3 regions of the Pseudomonas sp. MF7453 genome follow, and region 1 is predicted to be linked to each of the others. Evidence: predicted binding sites of a transcription regulator. Region 1 holds the regulator's gene; each other region holds the start of a gene.
What was found. The regulator FliA, encoded in region 1, starts transcription of late flagellar genes. The targets are predictions, from matches to a motif close to CTAAAGTTTNNNNNNNNNNNGCCGNTAA.
Positions count from the first base shown of each region.

Region 2: a site for FliA is predicted at 3,875-3,902, ahead of JFT63_RS17425 (methyl-accepting chemotaxis protein). Genes of this name have one in related genera too.
Region 3: a site for FliA is predicted at 5,805-5,832, ahead of JFT63_RS26700 (methyl-accepting chemotaxis protein). Genes of this name have one in related genera too.

Region 1 covers NZ_JAEKCN010000001.1:65,650-72,529, forward strand. The annotation lists gene flhF (flagellar biosynthesis protein FlhF) at 1-298, shown strand, start outside; gene fleN (flagellar synthesis regulator FleN) at 404-1,237, shown strand; gene fliA (RNA polymerase sigma factor FliA) at 1,234-1,974, shown strand; gene JFT63_RS00325 (chemotaxis response regulator CheY) at 2,142-2,516, shown strand; gene JFT63_RS00330 (protein phosphatase CheZ) at 2,535-3,323, shown strand; gene JFT63_RS00335 (chemotaxis protein CheA) at 3,335-5,476, shown strand; gene JFT63_RS00340 (protein-glutamate methylesterase/protein-glutamine glutaminase) at 5,525-6,655, shown strand; gene JFT63_RS00345 (flagellar motor protein) at 6,655-6,880, shown strand, end outside.
Region 2 covers NZ_JAEKCN010000010.1:198,197-205,076, forward strand. The annotation lists gene JFT63_RS17410 (alpha/beta family hydrolase) at 1-625, shown strand, start outside; gene JFT63_RS17415 (hypothetical protein) at 683-1,135, opposite strand; gene JFT63_RS17420 (hypothetical protein) at 1,259-2,116, opposite strand; gene JFT63_RS17425 (methyl-accepting chemotaxis protein) at 2,280-3,845, opposite strand; gene JFT63_RS17430 (CPBP family intramembrane glutamic endopeptidase) at 4,050-4,841, opposite strand; gene JFT63_RS17435 (DMT family transporter) at 5,262-6,122, shown strand; gene JFT63_RS17440 (DMT family transporter) at 6,234-6,880, opposite strand, start outside.
Region 3 covers NZ_JAEKCN010000024.1:37,546-44,425, reverse strand. The annotation lists gene JFT63_RS26715 (sigma-70 family RNA polymerase sigma factor) at 86-613, shown strand; gene JFT63_RS26710 (FecR domain-containing protein) at 610-1,575, shown strand; gene JFT63_RS26705 (TonB-dependent siderophore receptor) at 1,651-4,083, shown strand; gene JFT63_RS26700 (methyl-accepting chemotaxis protein) at 4,196-5,689, opposite strand; gene JFT63_RS26695 (TonB-dependent siderophore receptor) at 5,870-6,880, opposite strand, start outside.

The DNA of each region.
Region 1 (6,880 bases):
ACAGGTTCTTACCGCCGCGTACCATAGTTACAAACGCTGCGGTCTGGCCGGCTGTATTCTCACCAAGCTCGACGAAACCGCGAGCCTGGGCGAAGTGTTGAGCCTGGCCATCAGTCATGAATTACCGGTTGCCTACCTGACCGACGGGCCGCGGATCCCGGATGATCTGCATCTGCCGCGCCGTCATCAGTTGGTCAGCCGTGCCGTCAGTGTGCAAATGCAAGAAGAGCCTAGCGAGGAAGCGATGGCCGATATGTTCGCCGACCTTTACCACCACCCGGCAAAACGGGTCGGTTGAGGCAGGATGAACACCGTGAAATGTACCTACATCGATGGTCTGCAAGCGCTTCAAGCGGCCAAGCCATGTAGCCTGCGTCTAAGCAAGACAAGGTAAAGAAATAAAATGGGCAGCATGCATCCCGTACAGGTGATCGCGGTGACCGGCGGCAAAGGTGGCGTCGGCAAAACTAACGTGTCAGTGAATTTGTCCCTGGCCCTGGCAGAGCTTGGCCGTCGCGTCATGCTGCTGGATGCTGACCTGGGCTTGGCGAACGTGGACGTTCTGCTGGGGCTGACACCCAAACATACCCTTGCCGATGTGATCGAGGGCCGCTGCGAGCTGCGCGATGTGCTGCTCCAGGGCCCCGGTGGCATTCGTATCGTGCCGGCGGCCTCGGGCACCCAGAGCATGGTGCATCTGAGCCCTGCGCAACATGCCGGGCTGATCCAGGCCTTCAGTGACATCGGCGACAACCTCGACGTGCTGGTGATCGACACCGCCGCCGGGATCGGCGAGTCAGTGGTCAGCTTTGTGCGCGCAGCGCAGGAAGTGCTGCTGGTGGTGTGCGACGAACCCACCTCCATCACCGACGCCTACGCACTGATCAAACTGCTTAACCGCGACTACGGCATGAACCGCTTTCGCGTGTTGGCCAACATGGCCCAGAGCCCGCAGGAAGGGCGCAACCTGTTTGCCAAGTTGACCAAGGTCACGGATCGCTTCCTCGATGTGGCTTTACAATACGTCGGCGCAGTTCCCTATGACGAGTGTGTGCGCAAGGCCGTGCAAAAGCAGCGTGCGGTCTACGAAGCGTTCCCTCGTTCGAAATGCGCACTGGCGTTCAAGGCCATTGCCCAGAAGGTCGATACCTGGCCGTTGCCCGCCAATCCGCGGGGGCATCTGGAGTTTTTCGTCGAGCGTTTGGTGCATCAGACGAGTGCGGGACCGGTGCTATGACATCCAGCGGCTACAACCTTTACAAAAAGTCGGCACGTGACAGCCAGGGCGAATTGATCGAGCGCTATGCGCCTCTGGTCAAGCGCATTGCCTATCACCTGTTGGCGCGCCTGCCGGCGAGTGTGCAGGTCGAAGACTTGATCCAGGCCGGCATGATCGGCCTGCTTGAAGTGTCGACCAAATACGACGCGAGCAAGGGTGCCAGTTTCGAGACGTACGCGGGTATTCGTATCCGCGGGGCAATGCTCGACGAGGTGCGTAAAGGCGATTGGGCGCCGCGTTCGGTACACCGCAATACCCGCATGGTCAGTGATGCCATTCGTGCAATTGAAGCAAAAACCGGTCGTGACGCTAAAGATCATGAAGTTGCGGCCGAACTCCAATTGAGTCTCGACGATTATTACGGGATTTTGAACGATACCTTGGGCAGCCGCCTGTTCAGTTTCGACGACCTTTTACAGGACGGCGAACACGAAGGGCTGCACGAGGACGGCGCGAGTGCACATCTTGAGCCGTCGCGCGATCTGGAAGATGAACGTTTCCAGAAAGCGCTGGCGGACGCGATTGCCAACTTGCCCGAGCGTGAGCGCCTGGTGCTGGCGCTGTACTACGACGAAGAGCTGAACCTCAAGGAAATCGGTGAGGTCCTGGGGGTCAGCGAGTCGCGTGTCAGCCAGTTGCATAGCCAGTGCGCTGCCCGCTTGCGTGGGCGATTGGGAGAGTGGCGCGCGCGCTGACAGGCAGTGTGGGGACACTGCAGACACTACCGCCAAACCGCAGGGTTTTGCGGGTGAGTACCGTGGTGCCCTGGGCAGTCCTTTTTGTGTAACGCCTGTTGATTGAAATGGCGCGTCCAGGTGCTGGGCGCGTTTAAGACTGCTTGGAGGTCGAATTGGACAAGAACATGAAAATCCTCATCGTTGATGACTTCTCAACGATGCGGCGGATCATTAAAAACCTGTTGCGTGACCTTGGGTTCACCAACACGGTCGAGGCGGATGACGGCCTGACGGCGATTCCGATCCTCAACAGCGGGAGCATCGACTTTCTGGTAACCGACTGGAACATGCCGGGTATGACCGGTATCGACCTGCTGCGCCATGTGCGCGCCGATGAAAAACTGCGCAGCCTGCCTGTGCTGATGGTGACCGCCGAAGCCAAGCGTGAACAGATCATCGAAGCCGCCCAGGCCGGGGTCAACGGTTACGTGGTCAAGCCATTCACGGCACTGGCCTTGAAAGAGAAGATCGAGAAAATCTTCGAACGCATCCACGGCTAATGCCATCGCGGGGGAGCTATGGAGCATAACGAAACGTCACAGGGCGACTTTGAGTCGACCCTGAAAAAACATGCTCACCAGTTGGTCGACAGCCTGGAAAAAGGCCAGTTCGCCGATGCGGTGCAGTTGATCCATGAGCTTAACCAGACCCGTGACCGCGGCCTGTACCAGGAAGTGGGCAAGCTCACACGCGAGCTGCACAGTGCGATCGTCAATTTCCAGATTGACCCGCGCATGCCCCAGGCCGAAGAAATTTCCCAGATTACCGACGCCACCGAGCGCCTGTCCTATGTGGTCAGGCTGACCGAGGCTGCGGCCAACCGCACCATGGACCTGGTGGAAAACGCCACGCCTCTGGTCAACGGCATGGCCAGCGAAGCCCAGGCCCTGAGCGTTGACTGGGGCCGCTTTATGCGCCGTGAAGTGGGGGCTGAAGAGTTTCGTGAGTTGGCCCGTCGGGTCGACGGTTTCCTGTCGCGCAGCGAGCAAGAGAACCGCACGGTGGCCAGCAACCTCAACGACATTCTGTTGGCCCAGGATTACCAGGACCTCACCGGTCAGGTGATCAAGCGCGTGACCCAGTTGGTCACCGAAGTGGAAAGCAACTTGCTCAAATTGGTGCTGATGGCCGGCCAGGTCGACCGTTTTGCCGGCATCGAACACGACCGCGAAGCGATCCTCTCGGAAAAAGATCCACAAAAACATCTCGCCAAGGGTGAAGGTCCGCAGATTCATGCCGATAAACGTGAAGACGTTGTGTCAGGTCAGGATGACGTAGATGACCTGTTATCCAGTTTAGGCTTCTAAGGAGCACCCACATGAGCTTCGGCGCCGATGAAGAAATCCTTCAGGATTTCCTTGTAGAGGCCGGCGAAATTTTAGAGCAACTGTCCGAACAACTGGTCGAGCTGGAAAGCCGACCGGATGATGCGAACCTGCTCAATGCAATTTTTCGCGGTTTTCACACTGTAAAAGGGGGCGCCGGCTTCCTCCAGCTCCATGAGCTGGTGGAGTGCTGCCACATCGCCGAGAACGTGTTCGACATCCTGCGCAAGGGTGAGCGTCACGTTGATTCGGAATTGATGGACGTGATTCTCGAAGCACTGGATGCGGTCAACGGCATGTTCAGCCAAGTGCGTGAACGTGCACCGATCACCGCAGCTACCCCGGAACTGCTGGCTGCCCTGGCGCGCCTGGCTGAACCTGCTGCGGCTGCGCCGGTGGCACAAGCCGCGCCGGAGCCGGTGGTAGAAGCCGAGCCGGACGTGACCGACAGCGAGTTCGAACAACTGCTGGACTCGCTCAATGCGGTCAAGGCCGAGGCAGAAGCACCGCCTGCACCTGTCACGACGCCGACCAGCGAAGACATTACCGACGCAGAATTCGAATCCCTGCTCGACCAGTTGCATGGCAAGGGCCAGTTCGCCGCCGATGCCGTGGCCCCTGTGGCGCCGCCGCAAGCGTCGTCTACCAATGCCAGCACCGACATTACCGACGATGAGTTCGAAGCGCTGCTCGACCAACTGCATGGCAAGGGCACCTTTGCGGCCGAAGCCCTGCCGGAAGTTGCGGCCACGGCAGTCGCCCCGGCCGCCAAGGCAGAGCCGGCAGGCGACGGGCTGATCTCCGATCACGAGTTCGAAGCCCTGCTGGACGAGTTGCACGGCAAAGGCAAGTTCACCGAAGTGGCCCCGGCTGCCGCCGCAGCGGTCGCCACCGCAGCACCGGCGGCTGCCAAAGCCCCTGCGCCGGCCGCCAAACCGGCCGCCGCGGAAAAGCCCGCCAGTGAAGCCGAAACCACCGTGCGTGTGGATACCGCACGCCTGGACGACATCATGAACATGGTCGGCGAACTGGTGCTGGTGCGTAATCGCCTGGTGCGCCTGGGCCTGAACAGCGGCGACGAAGCCATGCAAAAGGCCGTGTCGAACCTCGACGTGGTTACCGCCGACCTGCAAACCGCGGTGATGAAAACGCGGATGCAGCCGATCAAGAAAGTCTTCGGTCGTTTCCCGCGCCTGGTTCGCGACCTGGCGCGCCAGCTCAAGAAAGAAATCAACCTGGAACTGGTGGGCGAAGAAACCGACCTGGACAAGAACCTCGTCGAGGCCCTGGCCGACCCGCTGGTCCACTTGGTGCGCAACGCGGTCGACCACGGGGTAGAAACCCCGGAAGAGCGCGAAGCCGCCGGCAAGTCGCGCAACGGCAAAGTGATTTTGGCGGCGGAGCAAGAGGGCGACCACATCCTGCTGTCGATCACCGATGACGGCAAAGGCATGGACCCGACCATCTTGCGCAATATCGCGGTCAAGCGTGGCGTGATGGACAAGGACGCCGCCGACCGCCTGACCGACACCGAGTGCTACAACCTGATCTTCGCCCCGGGCTTCTCGACCAAGACCGAGATTTCCGACGTGTCCGGCCGTGGCGTGGGCATGGACGTGGTGAAAACCAAGATCAGCCAGCTCAACGGCTCGATCAACATCTACTCGACCAAGGGCCAGGGCTCCAAGATCGTCATCAAGGTGCCGTTGACTCTGGCGATCATGCCGACCCTGATGGTGATGCTGGGCAATCAGGCGTTCGCTTTCCCGCTGGTCAACGTCAACGAGATCTTCCACCTCGACCTGTCGCGCACCAATGTGGTGGACGGCCAGGAAGTGGTGATCGTGCGCGACAAGGCGTTGCCGTTGTTCTACCTCAAGCGTTGGCTGGTGGCCTCGGCTGCCCATGAAGAGCAGCGCGAAGGCCATGTGGTGATTCTGTCCGTGGGCACCCAGCGCATCGGTTTTGTGGTCGATCAACTGGTGGGCCAGGAAGAAGTGGTGATCAAGCCTTTGGGCAAGATGCTGCAGGGCACCCCGGGCATGTCGGGCGCGACCATTACCGGTGACGGTCGCATCGCGCTGATTCTCGATGTTCCAAGCATGCTCAAGCGTTACGCCGCACGGCGTATTTGATTCTGGTGGGGCAGGGCGGTCATGCCCGCCCCGTCTAACGGAGTGTTTATGGCAGTCAAGGTCCTGGTGGTGGACGATTCGGGTTTCTTCCGCCGCCGCGTCTCGGAAATTCTTTCCGCCGATCCAACGATCCAGGTGGTCGGCACGGCCACCAACGGTAAAGAGGCGATCGATCAGGCCATCGCGTTGAAGCCGGACGTGATCACCATGGACTACGAGATGCCGATGATGGATGGCATCACCGCCGTACGTCACATCATGCAGCGCTGCCCTACCCCGGTATTGATGTTCTCGTCGCTGACTCACGAAGGCGCGCGGGTAACCCTCGACGCGCTGGATGCCGGCGCGGTGGATTTTCTGCCGAAGAATTTCGAAGACATCTCGCGCAACCCCGACAAGGTCAAGCAGATGCTGTGCGAGAAGGTGCATAGCATCTCTCGCAGTAACCGTCGCAGCCTGTTCAGTACACCTGCGCCGGCCCCTGCACCTGCGCCCGCAGCGGCTGCGCCGACGTCATCGTTTGCACGCCCGGCGCCTGCGCCAGTGGCCCGGCCTGCGGTGGCGCCGGTACGTGTCGCCGCCGCACCGAGCGCCCATTCGCCAGCGCCCAAGCGCAAGGCTTATAAGCTGGTTGCCATCGGCACCTCCACCGGCGGCCCGGTGGCCTTGCAGCGGGTGTTGACCCAGCTGCCGGCCAACTTCCCGGCGCCGATCGTGCTGGTGCAGCACATGCCCGCCGCCTTCACCAAGGCGTTCGCCGAGCGTTTGGACAAGCTGTGCCGGATCACCGTCAAGGAAGCCGAGGATGGCGACATCCTGCGCCCTGGCCTGGCGCTGCTGGCGCCGGGTGGCAAGCAGATGATGGTCGACGGCCGCGGTGCGATCAAAATCCTGCCGGGTGATGAGCGCCTGAACTACAAACCGTGTGTGGACATCACCTTCGGTTCGGCAGCCAAGTCTTACGGCGACAAAGTTCTGGCGGTGGTGCTCACCGGCATGGGCGCCGATGGCCGTGAAGGTGCGCGCCTGCTCAAGCAGGGTGGCAGCGCCATCTGGGCCCAGGACGAAGCCAGCTGCGTGATCTATGGCATGCCTATGGCCATCGTCAAGGCTGACCTGGCTGATGCGGTCTACAGCCTGGACGACATTGGCAAGCATCTGGTGGAGGCCTGCCTCTGATGGATGTCTTGAGCCTGATCGGGATCACCATGGCGTTTGTCGCCATCATCGGCGGCAACTACCTCGAAGGCGGCCACCTTGGCGCCCTGGCCAATGGCCCGGCGGCGTTGATCGTGATCGGTGGCACCGTGGGCGCGGCGCTGTTGCAGTCGCCGTTGAGCTCGTTCAAGCGGGCCATGCAGATTCTGGTGTGGATCATTTTCCCGCCACGGGTCGACCTGCCTG
Region 2 (6,880 bases), on a different contig from region 1:
TGGCTGGTTGTGGGATGTCGCCACGGGCACGATTTCGGATAAGCCGGTCACGTTGATCCTGGCCCACGGCGCTGGCGCACCGATGGACTCGGCGTTCATGAATGACATGGCTGCACGCCTTGCCGGGCATGGCGTGAACGTTTTGCGCTTCGAGTTCCCATACATGGCCCAGCGCCGCTTGGAGGGGGGCAAACGCCCGCCGAATCCGGCGCCGAAACTGCTGGAGGCGTGGCGTGAGGTGTATGCCCAGGTGCGACGTCATGTCGCTGGGAAACTGGCGATTGGCGGCAAGTCGATGGGCGGGCGCATGGCCAGTTTGTTGGCCGATGAGCTGGGCGCCGATGGGTTGGTGTGCCTGGGCTATCCGTTTTATGCGGTGGGCAAGCCGCAAAAGCCTCGGGTGGAGCACTTGGCCGGGTTGAAGACGCCGACGTTGATTGTGCAGGGCGAGCGCGATGCCTTGGGCAATCGTGCGGCGGTGCAGGGTTATGACTTGTCAGAGAGCATTGAGGTGATGTGGCTGGCGGCGGGGGATCATGATTTGAAGCCGTTGAAGGCGTCGGGGTTCAGTCATGAGCAGCATTTGGAGGCGGCGGCCATCAAAGCGTCAGGTTTTCTCGCCTGACGCTTTGCAGGTCTCTATGTTGGGATATTTCGGCTAGTGTTTTCGTGAGGTTTAACACTAGCGGTCCCTAATGAGCGTGAAGTGTCCTGTCGCGTCGTATTGAGCATACTCACTGTCGAAGGACGCCTCGAAGTTGCCATTGGCCGTGCCTTCAACAGGGTTGAGCTTTATTGTCAGCGTTGCGTGTTTGGCGGGAATTGCTGTAGTGCCAGGCATGTCGCCAGGGCCAGAGATGTAAAGAGCATAATGTAAAATTCCGTCAAGTATATACGTATTGTCTATCGGCGCTTCTCCTAGGTAGGGAATATGAAAATAATACGAAGAAAAATTCTTTTCAGGTTTATCTCCAATGGCCCCTGAAAATATCCAGGTATTTGTCTGTGTACGATGACCAAAAATTGTTCTTTCTGCAGTGATTGATGTTTGAGAGTTTTTAAATGTCCATTCAAAATGGTTGTTTGCTGATTGAGAGAGATAGCAGTCGGGGATGAAAATAATTTCTTGGTTCATGGTGAGACCTTTTACCCGTGGGGTTTGCGCTATCTGATTTTTTCAGAAATGCCAGCTTGAGTGTGTCGCGCTCGCCTGAGACGTGAAACTTATTTTGTTTTAAGCCTCTGTTGTCGAGCCTTATTACGATGGGGGGGTAGGGTCTTTTATAGGCTGAAACGTGCCGTTAGTCATCTCTACACGGTCGCGGATTTTATTTTTAAAGGTGGCTTCGCAGCGCAACGGCTGCTGAGTCAGTGTAAGCGTTACATTGTATTCGTCTTCATAGGTGCCACCGCCGAAGGGAGCATAGTAAAAATTCGATTTCTCATCACCGTTTTTAAATGTTTCATCGATGATCTGTTCATTTTCATCGTCGCAGTAAATATAAATAGCCCACTCCCGGTATTGAGGCGTACCCCATTCTCCCTCCTCGCCGGTCAGATACCATGCCTTACTTGAATTGGAGTAGGCCAACCAGCCCTCCGTTTTGTATTGAGTTTGTCCTTCTGTCCACTTAAAGACCGAACGTTGTGAGTTAAGGGTAGTTCCAGGCCACTCACAGCGGCATTTTATTTCGCATAATTCCGACGCTGTGTCAGTGAAAGAACCTTCGAAATTCAGCGTTGTGTTCCCTGTGCTTTCGTCAACGGTTACTTCAATGTCGCCGACAGGTTTAATACGTTCTTCCGTTTCAGGTGCGTTATTGTTTGCACCTTGAATGTACACGTGGGCGAAGGCTTTCGGGGTTTGCTTGAGTGATTTGTTCGGTGATGTGCTTATGGAGTCGCAAGGTATTTTCAGTAACAGTGATTGTTGAGTGTCAGGGGACTGGAGCGTTAACTTGACCCAATACTGATTATTGTATTCGGATAGGTGCAGTGGGAGGGCCCAGCCTTCCAATGTTCTTTCGTTGTTCGATGATTTTTCAGTCCACTGCACACGTCCCATGGTTTTTGGGAAGGGATGCAGGGCGCTATTTGAATCGGCAGGTCGGGACATGGCGATGTGCTCCTGTTTGACAGGTTCACACTATAAGGAGGGAGGCGTTCAAAGGTTAACTGTGAGAATTGACAGTTTTATAGAATGCTTGGTGATAAAAAGATGATGAGTGATAGCCATCTGCAAGGGACTCACTTGTTGGAGAAAGTGAGCCCCTGAAGTTCTACCGGTTAAAACGCTCCACCAGCGAGTACTGAGTATTCGCCGTATGCGTCAGCTCTTCACTCAACTGCGCCGAGTTCATCGCCTGCTCTGAAGTCTGGTCTGCCAACAACGCGATGGTGCTGATGTTACGGCTGATCTCCTCGGCCACGGCGCTTTGCTCTTCGGTGGCAGCGGCAATCTGGGTGGTCATGTCGGTGATGTTGGCCACCGCCTCACTGATACCCACCAACGCCTGATCCGCTTCCATCACCCGCGCCACACCTTCTTCAGCCTGGCGGTGCCCGGCGTCCATGGTTTGCACGGCTGCAGCCGCCGTGTGTTGCAGCTTGGCGATCAGGGTATGGATCTGCCCGGTGGATTCAGCCGTACGCTGCGCCAGTTGGCGCACTTCATCGGCGACCACCGCAAAACCACGGCCCATCTCACCGGCACGCGCGGCTTCGATAGCGGCGTTGAGCGCCAGCAAGTTGGTCTGGTCGGCGATGCCCTTGATTACATCGACAACGCCGCCAATTTCATCGCTGTCCTTGGCCAGTTGAGTAACCGTCACACCGGTCTCGCCTACCGCAACCGACAGCCGCTGAATCGCCTCGCGGGTTTCCCCGGCGATATCGCGGCCGCGACCGGTCAGGCGGTTGGCTTCCTGGGTGGCGTCGGCGGTGCGCTGCACGTGGCTGGCGACTTCCTGGGTGGTTGCAGCCATCTGGTTGACGGCGGTGGCCACCTGTTCGGTTTCCACACGCTGACGTTCCAGGCCGCTGGAGCTGCTGTGCGCCAGGGTGTTGGACTGTGCCGCCTGATCGTTGAGGTGCTCGGCAGTGTCCTGCAAGCGGGTCAGGCAGGTCTTCAGACGCGCTTCCTGGCTGAGGATCGACATTTCCAGGCGCGCTTGTGCGCCACGGCTGTCGGTGTACATTTGCGCAATCAGCGGGTCGGAGGTGGTCTGCTCGGCCAGGCGCAGCAGGCGCTTGAGGCCGCGTTGCTGCCAGCTCAGGCCCAGCAGGCCCAACGGGACCGACAACGCCGCAGCCAGGGCAAAACCCCACTGGGAGGTGAGGGTGGCGCCGATCATGAAACTCAGTTGGCTGACCAGGATAAACGGCAGCCAGTCCTGCAGCACCGGCAGCCATTTGTCGCGCTGGGGAATGGCCGACTTGCCCTGGTTGATGCGTTGATAAAGCGCCTCGGCCCGGCGGATCTGCTCGGCGGTGGGCTTGATGCGCACCGATTCGTAGCCGATCACCTGGTTGCCGTCGAACACCGGTGTCACATAGGCGTTAACCCAGTAGTGGTCACCGGTCTTGCAGCGATTCTTGACAATGCCCATCCATGGCAAGCCTTGTTTGAGCGTGGACCACATGTGCGCGAACACCGCCGAGGGCACATCCGGGTGACGCACCAGGTTGTGCGGAGCACGGATCAGTTCGTCGCGGGTGAACCCACTGATTTCGACAAACGCGTCGTTGCAGTAGGTAATGACGCCCTTGGCATCTGTGGTGGAGATCAACCGTTGCTGAGCGGGGAAGGTACGTTCGCGCTGGGTAACGGGTTGGTTATTACGCATGATTGTTCAATCCGCAAGGCTTTCAGGGGGTATCGGCCATGTGGGGCATTTATTTAACTTATTTTTGCAACAATCCTGGGACAGACGTTACCCCTGTAGGAGCGAGCTTGCTCGCGAAGCACCCAAGGGCAACGCGTTCATTCAGGATGCCTGCGTTAGCGTTGAAGTGCTTCGCGAGCAAGCTCGCTCCTACAGAAGAAAGGCTTAGCTGGCCAGCATTGGGTAGGTGAACAAGCCGAAGTGCAGCAGATTCAAGCCAAAATGCGTGGCAATCGCTGCGCCGAGCCCGCCAAAGCGATACGCCAGGCCGTAACCGACCCCGGCAATACTGGCCAGCATCACCCATTGCCAACCCGCACCGAAATGCATCAGGCCGAATAACAGCGAGGCCAGCAGCAGCGCAAGGTTCTCGCCGTAGGGCAAGTGTTTGAAGCGTTGGCTCAGGCCGCCCTGAACATAGCCACGAAACAGCGCTTCTTCCACCAGCGTCACCAGCAGCAGGTTATTGAGTACCCACAGCCATGCCTGGTCCGGCCATTTCGGCGCCCAGCTGATCATTCCCATCAGTGCGGCACCACCCAATACGGCGATAGCGGCCAGGGTCAGGGCCAGGGCGGTGACGCAGATCGACAGGCGCAATGAGCGTCGCGCCACAATCCACGGGCAGGCCAGCAACAGCCAGAAGCCTATCAGGGGCTTGTCCTGGTTCAGGTACATCGAGAATGGCACTGAGTCCGGAGTAAAACGCTGGGGCGCAATGCCGCGGCCGTTATAGAAACCCGGCAACCAGTGCATCGCCAGCCCCAGAGCCAGCACGATAAACAAACCATGGCCCAGGTAGCGTGCCCAGGGGTTGCGTTGCTGGCGTACGGCGTACCCGGCCACCAGCAGCAGTGCAATGGAGACCGCCGCCAGTACGCCCAGTTGGCCGTAGATCAAGGCCACGACATAGCCAATGGAAAGTAGGGTGAGGTACAGCCAGGGCAAAGCAATCATGTGAAATCCTTCGAAAAAACCGGGCGGCATTATAGCGAGTGGCCAGGTTGTAGGGCATGAAAACGCCTCCACGTACAAGGCAAGGGGGAAAGGATTGCAAAGTATGTTTGCGGCTGGTTATAGTCGTCGCCTATTTATCCCTTCAAAAAGATCAGCACATGCCAGCTTCCCAGTGCATAGCGGTAGTCGATTCAGCGGTCAACGCTGTGGTCGTGCCGTGCCGTGGCAAGCAGCCTGCGCAGATCAGTCATTACCCCCCACCTGTCAGTAGCACGCCGGTGTACGCAGTCGTATCACCGCCGGGTGTTGGCATTGCGGGCTGATCAGCGATTCGCTGTTGCCCCGTGCCTGCCTGAAAAAACCTACTGAAATTCAGTCCTTACTGAATCGGCTTTTTTGCCTGATAACAGGTGGTAACTCATGTCTGTTCTTTCGAAACAATCCGTGGCCGCGGCGGCCTCGACGAGCGTGTTTGTCTTGCTGTGGAGCAGCGGGGCGATCTTCTCCAAGCTGGGCCTGGCCCATGCTTCGCCCTTTGCTTTTCTGCTGATCCGGTTTGCCATCGCTCTGATGGGGTTGGTGATGCTGGTGCCAATCCTCAAGTTGAAGCTGCCGCGCGCCGGCAAGCCCCTGCTGTATGCAGCGGCGACGGGCCTGGTGTTGTTGGGGGCTTATCAGATTTTCTATCTGTTGGCCCTGGACCTCAAAGTCACCCCCGGGGTGATGGCGACCATCATGGGCGTGCAGCCGATCCTCACCGTGGTGTTGATGGAGCGCCAGCGCTCCTGGCGCCGGCTGTTCGGCCTGGGGTTAGGCTTGGCCGGGTTGATCATGGTGGTGTACCAGGGCGTCGGGCTGGCGGGCATGTCCCTGGCGGGGATGCTGTTCGGGCTGCTGGCGCTGGCGAGCATGACGTTTGGCTCGATCATGCAAAAGCGCATCACCGACAACCCCTTGGGCACATTGCCGTTGCAATACCTGGCCGGGCTGTTGCTGTGCGGCGTGTTCGTGCCGTTCCAGCCGTTCCACTTCGAGCACAGTGCAGGCTTTTACCTGCCGGTGCTGTGGATGGGTTTGGTGGTGTCGGTGCTGGCGACGCTGTTGCTGTATCGGCTGATTGCACGGGGCAACCTGGTGAATGTCACCAGTTTGTTCTATCTGGTGCCGGCGGTGACGGCGGTGATGGACTACCTGATCTTCGGCAACCGCCTGGCGCTGTTGAGCGTGCTGGGAATGGCGTTGATCATCGTCGGTTTGGTCTTCGTGTTCCGTAAGAACTAAAAACCACCCCTGTAGGAGCGAGCTTGCTCGCGAAGAACGTCAACGATAACGAGGGCATCCTGAATGAACAGGGCGCTCTCCGGTTTTTCGCGAGCAAGCTCGCTCCTACAGTTATTTGGACCGGCGCAGCACCAACCACAAGGCCCCGGCAATCAGCACACCGCCATACAGATGAGCCATGGACAGCGGCTCATCCAGCAGCAACGCTCCCCACAGCACGCCGAACGGCGGAATCATAAAGGTCACGGTCATTGACTTGACCGGGCCGATGGATGACAGCAGGCGGAAGTACAGAATGTAGGCGAACGCCGTACATACCAGCCCCAATCCCAGCAGCGACACCCACACCTGCCAGCCGCCCCAACTCGCCGGCGGATGGGTGAGGGCGCTGAAGGCGAAGAACGGCAGCAAAAACAAGGTTGCACCCAGCATACTGCCCAAGGCCGACAGGCGACTGTCCAACCCGCCGCGCTGATCCAGCCAGCGTCGCGCCAGGAAACCGGCGAAGCCATAGCAGGTGGTCGCCAGCAGGCACGCCAATGCGCCCATTAACAGTTCCAGATCAAATGCCACCGGCCCCGCGCGGGTGAGCACGGCAACACCAAGCAGCCCCAAGGCCACCCCCGCTATTTTCGACGGCGTCAGACGCTCGCTGAAAAACAACCCGCCAATCAACACACCCATCAGCGGTGTGGTGGCGTTGAAAATTGCCGAATAACCCGCCGGCAATACCTGCGCCGCCACCGAATACATGGTTG
Region 3 (6,880 bases), on a different contig from region 1:
GTTGTCTGCACAACGTTTTACTTGCACGGGGCCGAGGCTGGGCTGATAGAATGCGACGAATTCTCATTAGCATCTATTTCATACCGTGCAGTCTACTTCGTCGGCAAGTCGCCATCAGTCCATCGATCAGCTCTACAGCCACCACCACGGTTGGTTGCGTGGCTGGCTGCGCAGGCGCCTGGGCAACGCCGCCGATGCGGCTGATCTGGCCCAGGATACGTTCGTGCGGTTGCTCAGCAGTGGGCTCGGCGAACCGTTGAGCGTCACGACGCCGCGCGCCTACCTGGCCACTGTCGCCAATCGATTGAGCATCAATCTCTATCGACGCCGCTCACTGGAGCAGGCCTACCTGGAGGCGTTGGCGCAAGCCCCGCAAGACGTGGCTCCGTCGCTGGAACATCAGGCGCTGGTGCTTGAGGCGCTCGACGAGATCGATCAGGTACTGGCGCTGTTGTCAGCCAAAACCCGGCACGCCTTCCTGATGGCGCAACTGGAAGGGTATACCCAGGAAGAAATCGCCGGCCGGCTTGAGCTCAGCGTACGGTCGGTACAACGCCACCTGGCGAGGGCGTTCGAGGAGTGTATTGTGCTCGCCAGCCAGAGCGCAGCATGAATACCAAACCCATTGACCGGCGTATTGCTCGCGAAGCAGCCAGCTGGTTCGTACGCTTGCAGAGCAGCGGCGCGTGCGCCGCCGAGCATGTTGCCGGCGCCGAGTGGCGGGCGCTGCATCCAGACCACGAACGGGCCTGGCAACTGGCGGAGCGTTTCAGTGCTCGTACCCAGCAGCTTGGCGAGGGGGCCGCGCGCGCAGCGCTGGAACGCCCGTGCAACCTGGTTCGTCGACAAACGCTCAAGACCCTTGCATTGTTGATCGCTGCCGCGCCGGTAGGCCTCACGGCATACCGGGGCTTGCCATGGCGCGAATGGCAGGCGGACGAGCGCACGGCGACGGGGGAACAGCGCACGCTGAATCTGCCGGACGGCGCACAGATCCGCTTGAACACCGGTAGCGCTATCGACATCGCCTACGACGACAGTGTTCGTCATGTGCGCCTTATCGCCGGCGAGATGCTCATTGAGGTGTCCGATGTGCATGTCGCGCGGCCATTTATCGTCAGCACCGCCCAGGCGCAAATTGCACTGTCAGGTAGCCGCTTTTTGGTGCGCCAATATTCGCAAGGCACTTTCCTCGCCGCGCTGGAGGGCACCGCCGAGGTAGGCCTGCGGCTGTCACGGGACGGGCGTATGACGGGCCTGGCGGCCGGTCGGCAGACCTATGTCAACAACCAGGCGGTGGAGCCCTCCGTACCATTGGCGCAGCATCGTCTGGACTGGCTGAGCGGTGTATTGCGTGCAGAAAAGATGCGCCTCGATGATTTCATCAATGAGTTGGACCGTTATCGACGTGGCCTGCTGCGTTGCGATCCGGCAGTCGCCGGGTTGCTGATTTCCGGTGCCTTCCAGTTGCGCGATACCGACCAGGTTCTCCACGCACTCAGCCAGACCTTGCCGGTGAGCGTCCACTACCGCACGCCCTATTGGGTGACTGTAACGGCGCGTACGAGCACGTAAAAAAGTTGTCGTGTTTTTGCCGGGCTGCGTGTCCCCCTCATAACAACACTACTTTTATCGGGCGGGGACGAACACATGGCGACGAAACAGGGCATGCAACCACTGGCGCGGGCCGTACACGCTGCCGCGTTGGGTTTGATCATCGCAGGTGGTGGCGCCCTGAGTGCGGCGTCGCTGCACGCCGCCGAGCAAGGCGCGCAGCAGAGCCGCGCCTATCACGTGCCGGCCGGTAACCTGAGCAGTGCGCTCTCGGCCTTCGCCAGCCAGGCGGGTATCACCCTGCCGATCGAACCGGGCCTGGTAGAGGGGCTGCGCAGCCCTGGTCTGAATGTCGCCAGCAGTGTGGAAGGCGGCTTGCAGCAACTGCTGCAGGGTACCGGCCTACAAGCCTCAGCACAGGGTAATGGGCTTTACCTGTTGGTAACGCAGGTGGCCGAAACCGCGCTGGAACTGGGCGCGACCAGCATTACCGGTCAGGGCCTGACGTCGACGACCGAAAACAGCGGTTCCTACACCACCGGGGCTATGCAAACGGCCACCAAGCTGCCCTTGAGCCTGCGCGAAACGCCGCAGTCGGTCAGCGTGGTGACGCGCAAGCGCATGGACGACAAGGTCATGACCAACATCAGCGATGTGGTTAAAAGTACGCCGGGGCTGTTTCTGAATAACGCGGGCGGCGCGGGGCGGCCTACGTTCAGTTCACGGGGCTTCGACGTTGACAACATCATGTATGACGGTTTTCCCACCAGCTTCCAGACCTACCTGCCCAGCGCAGAGGCCAACCTGGCCATGTATGATCGGGTAGAGATCGTGCGCGGTCCCAACGGGCTGGCCCAGGGCGCCGGCAGCCCTGCGGGCGCCATCAACCTGGTTCGCAAGCGCCCGACCCACCAATTCCAGGGCACGCTCACCGGCAGCGCCGGCAGCTGGGATGACTACACGGGCACGCTGGATGTGGGTGGCCCGCTCAACGACAGCGGTACCCTGCGCGCCCGTTCTGTGGTCTCGCGGCAAGACGCCAAGAGCTTCCGGGACTCGGTGGAAAGTGATAACGATCTGTTCTACGGTGTGGTCGACGCTGACCTGAGCGAGAGCACCACTCTGACACTGGGCGGCTACCGACAGAAGACCCACACCAACTACATCTGGGGTGGATTGCCCATGGCGCGTGGCGGTGGTCACCTGGGGCTGCCCCGTGACACTTTCCTGGGGCATGACTGGGAATACTCGGACAATCGCACCACCGGCTATTTCGCTACGTTGGAACAAGGCCTGCCCAACGACTGGACACTGCGCGCAGCGGCGATGCGGTCGAAAACTGTCGGTGACGTGCTGGCTTCTTCGATCTGGGAATACAATCGCCAGTATCTATGGACCGAAGCCATGGAGCAGAAAGAAACCGGCTACGACCTTGCGCTCAGCGGCCCCTTCCAATTGCTCGGTCAACAGCATGACCTGACCTTCGGCGTCAGCAAGCGCAAGCTGGATTACCGGTCCGGCAAGGACTGGAGCGATTACATCAACACGGGCATCAATCCCTTCACGTGGAACCCGCGTGGTCATGCCAAGCCCAATTATGTCAGGGGAGACAACGGTCTTCCCCAGACCACCACTCAGGACAGCTTCTATGCCAGCACCCGGCTGCGACTGACCGAACCGCTGTCGCTGATCCTTGGGGGGCGTGTCGACTGGTACGAATTCCAAGACCGCGCAAATAGTGAAAGCAACTACAAGGTCACCCGTAATCTGACGCGCTATGCCGGTCTGGTTTACGACCTGGACCTTCATCATTCGGTCTATGTCAGCTATACCGATATCTTCAAGCCGCAGAGCGAAAAAGGCGTCGATGGGAGCGTAATCGTGCCTATCGTTGGCGAGAACTACGAAGTGGGCATCAAGGGCGAATACTTCGACGGCGCATTGAACGCCAGCATGGCGGTGTTCCAGCTGGACCAGAAGAATCGCGCCCAGGAATTGCCTGACGTCAAAGGCTGCGGCTCAGGCCCAGCCAGTGCCTGCTATGAAGCTGCCGGGTTGGTACGCAGCCGCGGTATCGATATGGAAATCCAGGGTGCCCTCACTGATAACTGGCAGTTGGCCGCCGGCTACACCTACACCCAGACCCAGTATGTCAACGACGCCAACACTGCACGCGAGGGGGAAGACTTCGACCGCAAGAAGCCGCGGCAACTGTTCAAACTCTCGACCATTTACACCTTGCCAGGTGAACTGCAACGCTGGCGCGTGGGGGGTGATGTCTATCAACAAAGCCGCATTCGCGCCTCGGGAGGGACCGGCGCCACGGCCTGGAAAAACGAGCAGGGCTCGTACACAGTGGTTGGTTTGGTAGCAGGCTACAAGGCCAGTGAGCAACTGGACCTGCAGGTCAACGTCAACAACCTGTTCGATCGTGTGTACTACAGCAGCGTGGCCAATGGGGGCTATAGCCCGTACGACATCTACGGTGATCCACGCAATATGAAACTGACTGCGCGTTACAGCTTTTGATGATTAGATCATGTGATCAAGGTGCAGCGCTCCACACCGCCGGTTCATACCCATCCGGGTCGCAGAAGTGAACCTGATGAAATGAGGCAACCCGTCTAGCGTATCGACGCATTCAAGGATGAAACCTGCGCCCCAACGCATCCAGGCGCACCGCAATCGGCGGCAGGCGTTCACTGCTGCGGGCCAGGGTTTCCACATCGTCGGCCGTGCTTTGGGCGATGTTTTGTACTGACTGCAAGCGCTCGACGATCTCCAGATTCGCCGAGGTCTGCTCGCGGGTGGTCGCGACGATGCGGCTATTGAGTTGATCGATATGCGTAATGTCCTCGCCGACTGCCTTGAGCATCTGCACCGCCAATTGGCTGTCTTGCACGCAGCGTTCCACGCCTTCGCGGCTGGCGTGCATGGCTTCGACGGCCTCGCGACTGCCCTGTTGCAAGCCTTCGATGATGGTTTTGATTTCCTGGGTGGAGAGGGCGGTGCGCTGCGCCAGGCTGCGCACTTCGTCGGCGACTACGGCAAACCCGCGGCCCTGCTCGCCGGCGCGCGCGGCTTCGATGGCAGCGTTGAGGGCCAGCAAATTGGTCTGGTTGGCGATGCTGCTGATCACTTCCAGCACCGAGCCGATTTGCTCGGCCTGTACGGCCAAAGATTGCACGGTGGATTCAGTGCCGTTGATGCGTGAGGCCAGTTGGCTGATTTCATCCTGGGCGCGGCCGACGCTTTCCTGGCCGCGAACAATTTGCTGGCTGGCTTGGCCGGCATGTTCCACGGCTTGTTCGACTTGCACCGTAATGTGGCCCATGGCGTCCTCCATGCGCTGCATGGAGCCGTTCATTTCGCCAATCTGCACCAGTTGATGCCGCGCCCCTTTTTCCAGGGTGCCACTGGCGGTGGCCAGTTCCTGGCCGAGTTGGCCAAGGCCGTGGGAGTCGCGGGCGACGCCGTCGATCAGGTGGGTCAGTTGTTGCAGGAAGTGGTCGAAGCGCTTGGCCAGCGACACGCGCACCTTGTCTTCACCTTGCGCGCTTTGCTCGGTGAACTGTGAGGTTACAGCGAGCATCTTCTCAAGCATTTCCTGGCCTTCGACCGCTTCAGCCTGGCTATGGACCGCCAGGTACAGCAGGGCGACCGTTTCCATCACCACATAAAACGCGTGAACGAAGATCATCGTCCAGCCGCCGTGATGCTCCATCACGAACACCGGAAAACCCTGGTGCTGCAACGCATGGAACACCAGGTGGTGCACGGCAATGGTCAACGCCGCTACCAGGATCGGTAGCCAGTCACGATAGAAGGTCAACACCGCCAACAGCGCGAAAATGCCGAAGTGGGATTCGATCACCCCGTGTGCCTGGTTGATGTGCAACGCCGCCATCACCATCAAGCCGGCGCCCAGTGCGCAACGCATCACCCGGGTGCCGCCGATGACACGGTAGAGCGCCGTCAGCACCACGCCGGTGCCACCACCGACGAGCAGCGCCTGGAGCAGGGTGTCATGCCAGAACGCCAACCCCACGGAGAACAGGGACATCAGCCAGATCAACGCCAGCATGATGCGGTCGGCCTTGCGGTAGTGCTCCAGGAAGCGTGTGCGAAGGGGCATTCACGGTTACTCCATGTAGTGATACCAGCAACCAAGCATGTGGCGTGCCACGATGGCCACTGGTCGATAGCAAGTCAGGTGCAGCGTTTTTTACCGGATCAGATCCGGCAAACGGTTATCGGCAGGAGGGAAGGGGACTTGAGTGGAAGGGCGCAGGCCCTCCCACGGTACAGGCTGGAATCAGAAGCTGTACTTGGCGGTCAGCATCATGTTGCGTGGGCTGCCATAGGAATCGCCGCCATACTCCACGGAGTCGGAAATGGACTGGTAGTAGTGACGATCGAAGATGTTGTTGGCGTTGAGCTGCAGGTCCAGGTGCTGGTTGACCCGGTAGCCGGCCATCAGGTCGGTGACTGCGTAACCGCCTTGCTTGAGCCGGTAGGTGCTGCCATCGGCCAGCTTGATGTCGTTGTACATGCGGCTCTGCCAGGAGATGTTGCCGCCGACCCGAAGTTTTTCCAGCGGGCCCTGCAAGTTATAGCGAGTGGTCAATTTGAACAGGTGTTCCGGGGTGTCGGTGTCGAACTGCTTGTTGACCTTCTGCGGGTTGGCGTGGTCCTTGATGGTGTGGGTTCGCGCGTAGGTGTAGCCACCGCCGACTTGCCAGTTCTCGGTCAAGGCACCTTGCAGTTCGAAGTCGATGCCCTGGCTGCGGATTTCCCCCGAGGCCTGGTTGCAAGAGGCCTGTGGGCAGTTCGGTACAACGATCTTCACGGCGCGGTTTTCCTGGTCGACGCGGAACAGCGCCACGCTCGCATTCAACGCGCCCCCCAGGTATTCGCCCTTGAGGCCGATTTCATAGTTCTTGCCGACGATGGGCTTGAGCGGGGTGCCGGCAGTGCTCTTCTCTTTCTGTGGCGTGAAGATGTCGCTGTAGCTTACATACACCGAGTGCTGGTCGTTCAGTTCGTAGATCAAGCCGGCGTAGCGGGTGAGGTTGCGGGTAACCTTGTAGTCGCCGTCGCCATCACGGTTGTCGTAGTCATACCAATCCAGGCGCCCGCCAAGGATCAGCTTCAACGGGTCGGCCAGGCTCAGGCGTGAGGTCAGGTAGAAGCCGTCCTGGGTGGTGACTTCGCGGGCGTTGTTGGTGCGGGTGAAGTTCGGTTTGCCGGCATTGATCGGCCAGTCTCGCTCATACGGGCTGTAGTTGTGAGTGGTCATGTCGTAGATGCGCTTGCTGGCACCCAC